DNA from 3 places in the Sporolactobacillus sp. KGMB 08714 genome. Region 3 is predicted to be linked to each of the others. Evidence: riboswitches for the same ligand, from Rfam matches in the RefSeq annotation. Region 3 holds a riboswitch; each other region holds the start of a gene.
The links. A riboswitch is a leader RNA that binds a small molecule or an ion and turns the genes downstream of it on or off. The one in region 3 is predicted to bind S-adenosylmethionine.
Positions count from the first base shown of each region.

Region 1: linked by a shared signal. The riboswitch ahead of Q6A92_RS10365 (O-acetylhomoserine aminocarboxypropyltransferase/cysteine synthase family protein) and the one ahead of Q6A92_RS17725 (hypothetical protein) in region 3 are both predicted to bind S-adenosylmethionine.
Region 2: linked by a shared signal. The riboswitch ahead of Q6A92_RS13235 (amidohydrolase) and the one ahead of Q6A92_RS17725 (hypothetical protein) in region 3 are both predicted to bind S-adenosylmethionine.

Region 1 covers NZ_JAUUBW010000021.1:16,558-19,838, reverse strand. The annotation lists gene Q6A92_RS10370 (NAD(P)/FAD-dependent oxidoreductase) at 1-123, shown strand, start outside; gene Q6A92_RS10365 (O-acetylhomoserine aminocarboxypropyltransferase/cysteine synthase family protein) at 239-1,546, opposite strand; SAM riboswitch class I at 1,684-1,789, opposite strand; gene Q6A92_RS10360 (ArnT family glycosyltransferase) at 1,957-3,281, opposite strand, start outside.
Region 2 covers NZ_JAUUBW010000029.1:7,554-10,834, forward strand. The annotation lists gene Q6A92_RS13230 (GNAT family N-acetyltransferase) at 156-572, opposite strand; gene Q6A92_RS13235 (amidohydrolase) at 817-1,968, opposite strand; SAM riboswitch class I at 2,119-2,219, opposite strand; gene Q6A92_RS13240 (ABC transporter ATP-binding protein/permease) at 3,242-3,281, opposite strand, start outside.
Region 3 covers NZ_JAUUBW010000056.1:75,652-78,932, reverse strand. The annotation lists gene Q6A92_RS17735 (MetQ/NlpA family ABC transporter substrate-binding protein) at 1-519, shown strand, start outside; gene Q6A92_RS17730 (LysR family transcriptional regulator) at 928-1,203, shown strand; SAM riboswitch class I at 1,309-1,413, shown strand; SAM riboswitch class I at 1,487-1,586, shown strand; gene Q6A92_RS17725 (hypothetical protein) at 1,598-1,939, shown strand; gene Q6A92_RS17720 (hypothetical protein) at 2,190-2,414, shown strand; gene Q6A92_RS17715 (YjcZ family sporulation protein) at 3,139-3,270, opposite strand.

The DNA of each region.
Region 1 (3,281 bases), on a different contig from region 3:
GGCCAGAATCTTAAGGGGTATCCGGCCTTTTTCATGAAGAAAATCATTGAAAATCGGTCGCTTGTCAAAATCGGCGGCCTGGAAACCATGCTGAAAAAAGGCAGGTTCGGCCTCAGCAAATAAAGCAGACGCGATCGGCTGCCTGATAAAAAAAGCCCTCCGGAACTTTGGCGGTTCCGGAGGGCTCTCTTATTCTGAACAATCCCCCATGTTTTTGAGACGGCTTTATTCTCTTTGATTACTTGCTGCCTACCGTTGCAGGGATTTTAGCCAGCGCCTGGTCGAGATCGTAAATAATGTCGTCAATCGTTTCAATGCCGATGGAAAGACGAATCAGATCCGGCGTAATTCCCGCTTTAGCCTGTGCCTCTTCATTCAGTTCGGCATGTGTCGTGCTGGCCGGGTGGATAATCAGCGATTTTGCATCGCCGACATTGGCGAGGAGGGAGAACAGTTTCACGTTATTGATCAGTGTTTTGCCGGCTTCCAGGCCGCCCTTGACGCCGAACGTGAAGATGGAGCCGGGACCCTTCGGAAAATATTTTTTCGAAAGCTCACGATATGGGCTGTCTTCGAGTTCCGGATAATTGACCCATGTGACCTTCGGATGGTTTTTCAGGAACTTGACGACTTTGCGTGCGTTCTCAACGTGGCGTTCTACGCGGACGGACAGGGATTCCAGTCCCTGCAGGAAGTAGAAGGCACTTTGCGGAGCGAGGGTTGCGCCCGTGTTGCGCAGCAGCTGAACGCGCGCTTTTGTTGCGAAGGAGGCAGGGGCCAGATCAGCGTAGACGAGGCCGCCATAGCTTTCGTCAGGTGTCGTAAAATCGGGGAATTTGCCGCTTGCCGCCCAGTCGAATTTTCCTCCGTCAACCAGTACGCCGCCGATCGTTGTACCGTGACCGCCGATGAACTTTGTCGCGGAATGGACCACCACGTCGGCGCCCCAATCGATCGGCCGGTTCAGGTACGGTGTGCCGAACGTATTGTCGATGATCAGCGGAATCCCGTTTTCATGAGCGATTTTGGCAATGGCTTCGGTATCAAACACGTTGATTTTCGGATTGCCCAGCGTCTCGCCGTAAAGTGCTTTAGTACGGTCATTGATTGCCTTCCGGAAGTTTTCCGGATCATCCTGATCAACGAAAATGACATCAATGCCCAGTTTCCTGAGTGTCACATTGAACAATTCATAGGTCCCGCCGTAGAGCGCCTCGGCGGAAACGATATTGTCGCCGGCGTTTGCGACATTCAAAATGGAATATAGAATGGCTGCAAGCCCCGAAGAGGTGGCCAGCGCTGCCGATCCGCCTTCCAGTTCGGCGACCCGTTTTTCAAAGACATCTTCAGTCGGATTCATGATCCGGCCGTAAACGTTGCCCGGCTTTTTCAGCTGAAAAAAATCCGCCGCCTGATCGGCGTCTTTGAAAACATAAGAGGTTGTCTGATAAATCGGCACAGCGCGCGACTGTGTCGTTAGATCTGGAACCTGCCCCGCGTGAACCTGCAATGTTTCGAAACCATAATGCCTTTCTTCTTCAGCCATTTCGATCTCTCCCTATACCCTTAATTTTTAATTAAATAAAATCTTAGATCGGAAAGAGTTACAGATTGGAAAGAGCTGCACGTGAAAAGGCTGCTTTCCTGGAGAAAAAAAGGAAAGCAGCCTTTTAGCCGATTCTTTTCTTATCTGCCAGAATTTAATCTGCTGGAATTAACACCATACACACTCAGACGTGCTGGTTGTCGGGCTTCGCAGGGCCAGTCCCTCCGCCACTCTTGATAAGATTTATTTAATTGTGATAATTCTAACGCCTTGATTTGTTTTTGTCAATATTTAAATACAAGTATTTTAATATATTTAATCGAATTTAACATTGCCCGGTCGGAAAACACATCGCTGATGAAATTCCTGCTTCCGCCGGCCGGCTGCGGATATCGGCAATCAAAAGGCACCTAAAATCTTTTGTATTTATAAACGATGAAACCCCACGGATTGGATACCATGATCTTTAAGCGATTAGCCTTCATCAATTTTGGCGTGTAATATTTTTTTTGTACTAAAAGCAAGGCCTTGTCTGTCCGTAAAAATTCATTGAAATTTCCTTTGTTTGCATGCAGGTCGCGGATCAGCTCCCCCTCTAAAACCGCATTCTGCGGCCATACTTTTTTTCTGTTGTAGTAAAACAGACTGTCGCCTTTAATCCCGTCCACTCCGCGCAGTTTCTGAATCAGCTCCAGCTGCACGCTGGGATGGATATGGGTTAGGTAGTTGTTAATTTTCAGTTCATAGGAAACGGAAACAAGCAGTACGGAAGCCAGCAGAAAGATTTTCAGCATCCATCTTCCGCTCTGCAAAAGCCGGGCGGAGAAAATGGCGATCACGATGGACAGCGCAGGATAAATCGGGAGAATATACCATCTTATTTTTGTTTTTACCAGGCTGAAGAAGATTAAAGGCACAATAATCCATGCGATCATTCCGATCCAGTAGGCCCGTTCTTCGGGTTTCAGCTTTCTGATTGATTGAAAAGAAAATCGTTTGCTTAGAAAAACGAGGATCAGTCCGTACAGGACGGCAAGCCAATAAATAAAAAAATGGGAAATGATTCCGGCGTAATAGAGCCAGCCCCCGATGTGCCCTTCAATTGTCCTCGTGGATCGGGTCAGCAAGTCGTAGGTGACCATCCCTTTGAAGAAAGCCAGGCCGTCATATTGATATCGGAAGACGGCCCAGACCATGATCGGCGCAAACATGCTCAATGCCAGCAGAAACCAGTTTTTAAATGAAAACGATTTATATTTACCTGAAAAAATCAGATAAATTCCGATAATGGCTGCGATGTTAAACGAATGCCAGCTTTTTGTTAAAAAAGCAAGCGAAAAACCCAGTCCCGAAACATAGATCCATCTGTTGTTTTTCCCTGAAAGCAGCAGAGCCAGAATCGCCGCCGTGAACAGAAAAACGTAAAGAGAATCCGGGTCTCCGGTTCGGGCACTGTGGTTTGTTAAGAACTGGATGCACGTGATCAGAACGAGCGCGGATATAGCCGAGGCAAGTTTTCCGTGCTTTTTCAATGTGAAGGCGGCCACCATAACAATTGTCAGAAGGGCGCAGACAGCGGAGGCGAGCCGCAGCCCCAGAGCGTTAAAACCGGCGATTTTATAGCCGAGCATGATGCTCCAGAAGCTGAGCGGCGGTTTCAGATTCCAATAGTCCGTGTGGTGCATATATGTATTGACAAGATAATTGCCGCTCTGCAGCATTTCATATGCGCTGG
Region 2 (3,281 bases), on a different contig from region 3:
ATCGATTCATCCGGTGTTTGCGGGCCAATCAATTGAGACAACCGAATGAGCGATTGCCCCGCTGCTTTTCCCGAAAAACAACTGCAGGCGCGGTAAAGCCTTATTGCTCATTGCTCTGCTTTTTGTTAATGATCCGTCTTCATGGTCCGTGCTTTCTACAGATCCTTATCCAGGTACACAATATCCGGCCGGAAATTCCAGCCTTTTTTTCTCCAGAAACTTTTTCCGTCTTCATTATCGAGCACAACAAACAGTCCGATCTTTGTGATCTTCTCTTTTCTAAAATTTTCACAGACACGATCAATTAAAAGAGTGCCGATTCTTCTCCCCCGATAGACGGGATCGACTGCCGTATGGTAAATAAAGCCCTTGCGGCCGTCCGTCCCGCCGAGAATCGTGCCGACGATCCGGCCGTTTTCCACGGCGACAAAACAAGTCTCCGGATTTTTCCGGATTATCCGGGCAATACCTTCGTAACTGTTATCCAGGGATCTTAAATTCATTCCCGGTACCCTCGACCACAAATCATAGGCGCCCTCATAGTCCCCGGGAACCATCTCTCGAATGTCCATACTCTTTCCAGCTCCAAACTGATTCAAACTTATTTTTTCCGTTTTGCCCTTGCCAGTGTCCGTGAGCGTAACAAACACGCCGGCGAATCATCCGTATTTTTGGTGCCAATGGCCCGGCAACGCCGGCCTTTCCCTGGAACTTCTCATTCAAAAAACGATAGGTTATCCGGCCTGCTGGCCCGCACCTTTCAGACCTGTCCGATCTGGCGGACGTCAGACGATGCAATGATAGGAGATCATTGATTCATTTGCTGTTAGACAGTTCGTGTAATAATCTGAAACTATTTCTTTCAAAAAAACGAGCCCCGTAGATCAGGAGACCGTCGTCGGCAGTAAATCGCGGGTTGTGGACACTGACATGACCGCCGTTGCCGATATCCACATAAACGCCCGGGACATGCTCCTGGAAACAGGCAAAGTCATCACTTCCTAAACCGGGAGTTAATTCATATGTATCCGTAAATTTGCTAGTTTCATCCCGGACAATGGCCGTTAGTCCGGGATCGTTAACGACGGACGGATCACCGGTATACCAGTCAATGTCCGCAGTCACTCCATAGGCTTTAGCGGTGGCATCGACTATTTGCGGAAATCGTTTTTTTATCGTCTCGCGCACTTCTTTATTCGCGGTCCGAACGGTCCCCTCAAAAAAAGCAGTTTCCGGTAAAATATTCCATGTATTTCCGGCGGTAACATGCGTAATACTCAAAACACCGCCGGACAAAGCATTGATATTGCGGCTGATAATCGATTGAAGGGCACCGATTTCCGCGCCTAAAGCAACGATCGGATCACGGCCGTTTTGCGGTGCGGAAGCGTGGGCGCCAATACCGGTCAGCGTCACTTTGAATTTATCAATGGCGCCGCTGGCAATACCCGGCTTCAATCCGACACGTCCTATCGGTTGATTGGGTGTATTGTGAAAACCGATGATGGCATCAACACCGTCAAGCTGACCGTCATTAATCACCTGCAAAGCACCTTCATTAGCTTCCTCAGAGGGTTGGAAAAGCAGACGGACTTTTCCGGGCAGTTCTGCTTCCCGCTGCTTAATCAGATAAGCACCGCCCAGCAATGAAGCAATATGCGTATCATGGCCGCAGGCATGCATTTTGCCGGGAACTTTTGAATGAAATGGAACGCCGGATTCTTCCTGGATCGGCAACGCATCAATATCGGCACGCAGGCCAAGCGTGGGGCCGTCCTTTAGACCTATTTCGGCGAAAACGCCGGTTTTCAAATGAGTCGATAAGATTTTAATATTCCAACGGGTCAAAATCTCCTTAATCTTCTCAGTCGTTTTAAATTCATTGTCAGCCAACTCCGGATACTCATGGAAGTGATGACGGTACTTAATCAGTACCGATTCGAGCTGACTATCCGTTAATTTTGCCATGCAATCATACCTTTCATCGTATTTTCCCTTCTGCCATTCAATTTGTTAATCAGACCTTTTTGATCGCACCGCTGCGGATTGAACAGAGATCACGTGCATACAAAAAAGGCTGCTTTCCGCAGAATCAGAAAAGCAGCCCTTGGCCGTGTTCTCTTATCTGCCAGAATTGAATCTGCTGGAATTGACACCATGCACAACGTGCTGGTTGTCGGGTTTCATTGGGCCAGTCCCTCCGCCACTCTTGATAAGAACTTTTGCTATTTATTTAAAAAACAGATCTTTACAACTGTTTCTACCTGATAACGCCAGGACATATTCCGAACGTCTGTCACCCTGTCGCCCTGATCATTAACTAAATTATAATTCACATTCGCGGTATGTCAATGATGATGACCAGGAGAAACAACAGGCCCGGTTTAGCAGGAAGGACGCGGCCCAAAGGCCCAAAAATGAATCCCGCTCATAGATGCTGCTCTTCTAAACGTTTTCTCCCCGCGGAATTCAGCAAATTGCTTAGTTAAAAGCCGATGACCTGTTCATCGTTTGATTTTCCGCAACGACTTTTCCTTCCCGGTTATTCAAATCTTCCGTATTTCTTAATCGTCACCGGGCATAGATTACAATCGCTTCTCTGCTCCTTTTGCCGAGTGCATATACTTTCTTGTCATCCTCTTCTTCAAAAAATCGGAACGGAACTTTCCAATTATTTTCACAGGATCACTTACAGCGATGCCAGTCCCCGGACAAGCGATTCAAAACAGCCAGCAACAAAAATGGACGATCTTTTCTGCTGGATAAAAAAATAAGCCCTGCTTCAGGCTTAAATGGGTTTTGGATAATCGATACAGGGTAAGTCATGCTATAAGCAAGCATCTGTATCTTATCAAATGAATATTACCCGAATATAACGGGTCTATAAATAATTCGTAAAATCAAAAACAGACCCCTAAAGGTCTATTTTTGGGAGAGTTACATTTTGTTCATCTTTTATAATAGGACCTGTTTCTTAAAATTTAATTAAATTTACCGGTTTTTTTGATGCAGTTGTTCAAGCATCTGAATAACCGGCTTAATTGACACAGTGACTTTTCGATGCCCTAATCTATTAATCATCCGTCGATTCCGCAATTATACTCGTTACTTTCAATGATTACCTCCTTGAAGTGATGCGTTAAATCTGATCGATCGGCCGTATGCCGTATATTAAAAGGGCCCCGGGTCAGAGCCTTTTATTTCCATTCGCCCAAAATCAAAGGGCATCCGATGACACGGATCATTCGCTGCGCAGCGCTTCAACCGGATCTCTTCTGGCT
Region 3 (3,281 bases):
GATCTCGTGAGTGTCGGTAAAATACACATCGAACCCTTCGGCATTTATTCAAAGAAATATAAGAATGTCAGCGACATAAAGGACGGAGCGACCGTCCAGATAAGCAACAATAAAGCGGAACAGGGCCGCATCCTGATGCTGCTTGAGTCAAAGGGGCTCGTGAAAATCAAATCGGGCGTTGATAAGGTGACAGCGACACTCAATGATATCGACAATATCAAGCATTTAAAATTCCTGCAGCCGATCGATCCTGCGCTGCTGCCTAAGGCTTATCAAAATAACGCGGCCGACCTGTTTGCGATCAATACCAATTATGCGCTGCAGGCGAATCTGAATCCGAAAAAGGACGCGCTTATTCTTGAAGGATCGCAATCGCCTTATGCCAACGTCATTGCCGTTCGAAAGGGCGATCAGAACAAGAAAGCAATTAAGGAACTTGTAAAGGTGCTTCATTCGAAAACGATTCAGGATTTTATCAACACGAAGTATAAGGGAGCCATTCTTCCGGTCTCCGATTGAATTGAAGCGACCGGCAAATGATTTTAATGGAATAGGCACGACACAAAAGGATCCGTTTCCGGTCTGAAAAATCGGGAGCGGATTTTTACATAGGATCGTTTTACAATTGCAAAAGTCATATTCAGATAAATCATATATAAATAATAGGAATAATGATTGACAGATTGTACGATAGGGCGTAAGCTCGTAGCAATGATAAGCCTGATCAGAGATTCGAGAGAGCTGTTTTCCGCGAGGCTCGGAGAAAAGTGTATGATTAAATCGCTTTTATTGAAAGAGCATGAAAAAGGGTTCCTCCAAAATTTTTGATTGAAAGTGCTGCTTTATTGAAAAGACAACGATCTATGAATCTATGCCTCCGCAATTGGATTGCCCACATATAAGATGCTTCTAAAGGAAAGTGACTGAATGATGACGATTGATCAACTGGACGCCTTCCTTGCCGTTGTCAAATATCACAGTTTCCATCTGGCGGCGGAAAAACTCTTTTTATCACAGCCGTCGATCTCTTCCCGTATCCAGGCTCTGGAGAGAGAATTGAACGCGGAGCTCTTTGTAAAGAACGGGCGCGGTGTCAAATTGTCGGAACAGGGAGAGATTCTGATCCCTTATGCCAAACGTATGGTGGGTACTTATAAAAAAGCCTTATCGAAGCTGGAAAATGGAGATACAAAGAAAGACTGACAGGTCCGCGGTCGGAAATGAGGCAGCTCAATCCATGGATAGAGTTTTAAAAAAATGTTATTGACACAAGGAACGGTTTAAGATAGAATATAGTCAATTAAATAATTCTTATCAAGAGAGGCGGAGGGACTGGCCCGATGAAACCCGACAACCAGCACATAAAATTGTGTACGGTGTTAATTCCAGCAGATCTAATCTGGCAGATAAGAAAAATAAAACGACTGAAGCGGTTATTTTTCTTATAAAGGAAAAAATAATCGTTTTTATTTTTTAACTGCCATCATTCTTATCAAGAGAGGCGGAGGGACCGGCCCCGTGAAACCTCAGCAACGGACTCTTTTCAGAGCGCTGTGCTAATTCCGGACGATTAATGAAGATAAGAAGGGATGTAGAAGTGTTGAATCACGCGGATTATGCCTGTGTCGATAATTATCTGGACTTGTTTCTTTATGCCGGCGAACTTCACGATAAAAAATGGCAGGATGAAATTAAGGCTAAATTGGCCGAACTTCAAAGGAGCAGGCTTGGGCCGGCCGGACAGAAGGAAAAGAATCTGAAACAACAGTATCGTAAAGTAAATCGCCGGATTCTTGAATTGTATCGTCTGCACGGCTGCGATGTGAGGAAAGTCTCCGATCAATTTACAAAAGAGCTTTTCAGATTGAAGCAGAAAAGGCTGGATCTGGGACGCAAGATTGATCAACTGAACTGTCGGAATCAACAAATTTTCGGCTGAAATGACAGGTTGAAATGCTTGGCGGCGCAGTTTTGTTGGTTGATAGATAGAATTTTTTTATGAATCAGTTATGAAAAAAAGGCGTGAATACTGCTTTTCACGTCCTATTAGTGTTTCAATTTTTTTCAAACTGCAGATTTGCTTTGATTGTGTCCATTTTTCATGGTAAATTTAGGTTGTGGAGAGAGGCATCATCGAAAGGGTAAAACGTGCTTTTCTTCCGCAACTATCACATTTGGAGGAATTTACAATGGAAAAAACAGATATGATGAACCAATCAATGATGATGCCGATGGATATGATGATGATGATGGAAATGGAAAAAATGATGACTCAGATGAAGTACATGCATATGATGATGGAACGAATGTCGGGCAAGGACATGATGATGAACAAGGATGATATGATGAGCTGTATGCACAAATGTGATGAAATGATGTCCTCAATGATGGACATGATGGGGAAAATGAATTAACCTCTTATCTATCAAGGGGGTTCAGAGGATTAGGCAAGACTATGTACCGACTGTGTGTCGAAATATATAAATCAACGCTTCTCATCTGTTCACCTGAACTTATGAGAGGCTTCTTTTTTTCTCGCTTTTTCACACGCAGATAGACCTTTTTGATCGATTCATCCTCGATGCGGACAGTCTTTCTGCTTCGTTCGATGTGTTTTTAACACATCCAACTGCCAACCAATGGCGCGAACGGATCTTCTTCTGAAGCAAGTACGATGTATTTTATTGCATCTCCGGTAAGATCATCATGTGCTTTAAAATAAAAATTTTTATTTTATTCTCTTTGAACCTCCCTGCTCAAAAGAAGGCATTTTCTCTATGCCTTGGGCAAAAAAGGCCAGATAATCGGTATGTGTTTATTTCAATAGATAGCATAAAATGTATTTAAACACGCAAAGCATCCCCCTCTATTAAAATGGCGGCACATACAATATGTATGGAAAGACAATGAATCTTTATAATAGACAAACAATTAACCGCGGCAAGATTAATCAGCTTACATTTTCATACAGACCGGCGAAGCAGTCCAAGCTAAAGCTTTGCAACATTCCTTGCGTGCCTGATTATATTCCGGCCTCTTACAAGCCGTTTTGAAAGTTCAAAAGGGCACCTCACGGGGGTACCCTTTTGGAGGGGTGATGCATACATGGGTTATGGATCCGGATACGGCGTCACCTGATCAATAAACGAAAGCAGCGCCGACGATAATCAACAGAATAAACAGAACAACAATCAGAGCAAAGCTGCTGACGGGATTGTACCCGCCGCCGCAATATCCGCCGTCATATCCCAAAGCGAAGCACCTCCTTATCACGTGGTAAT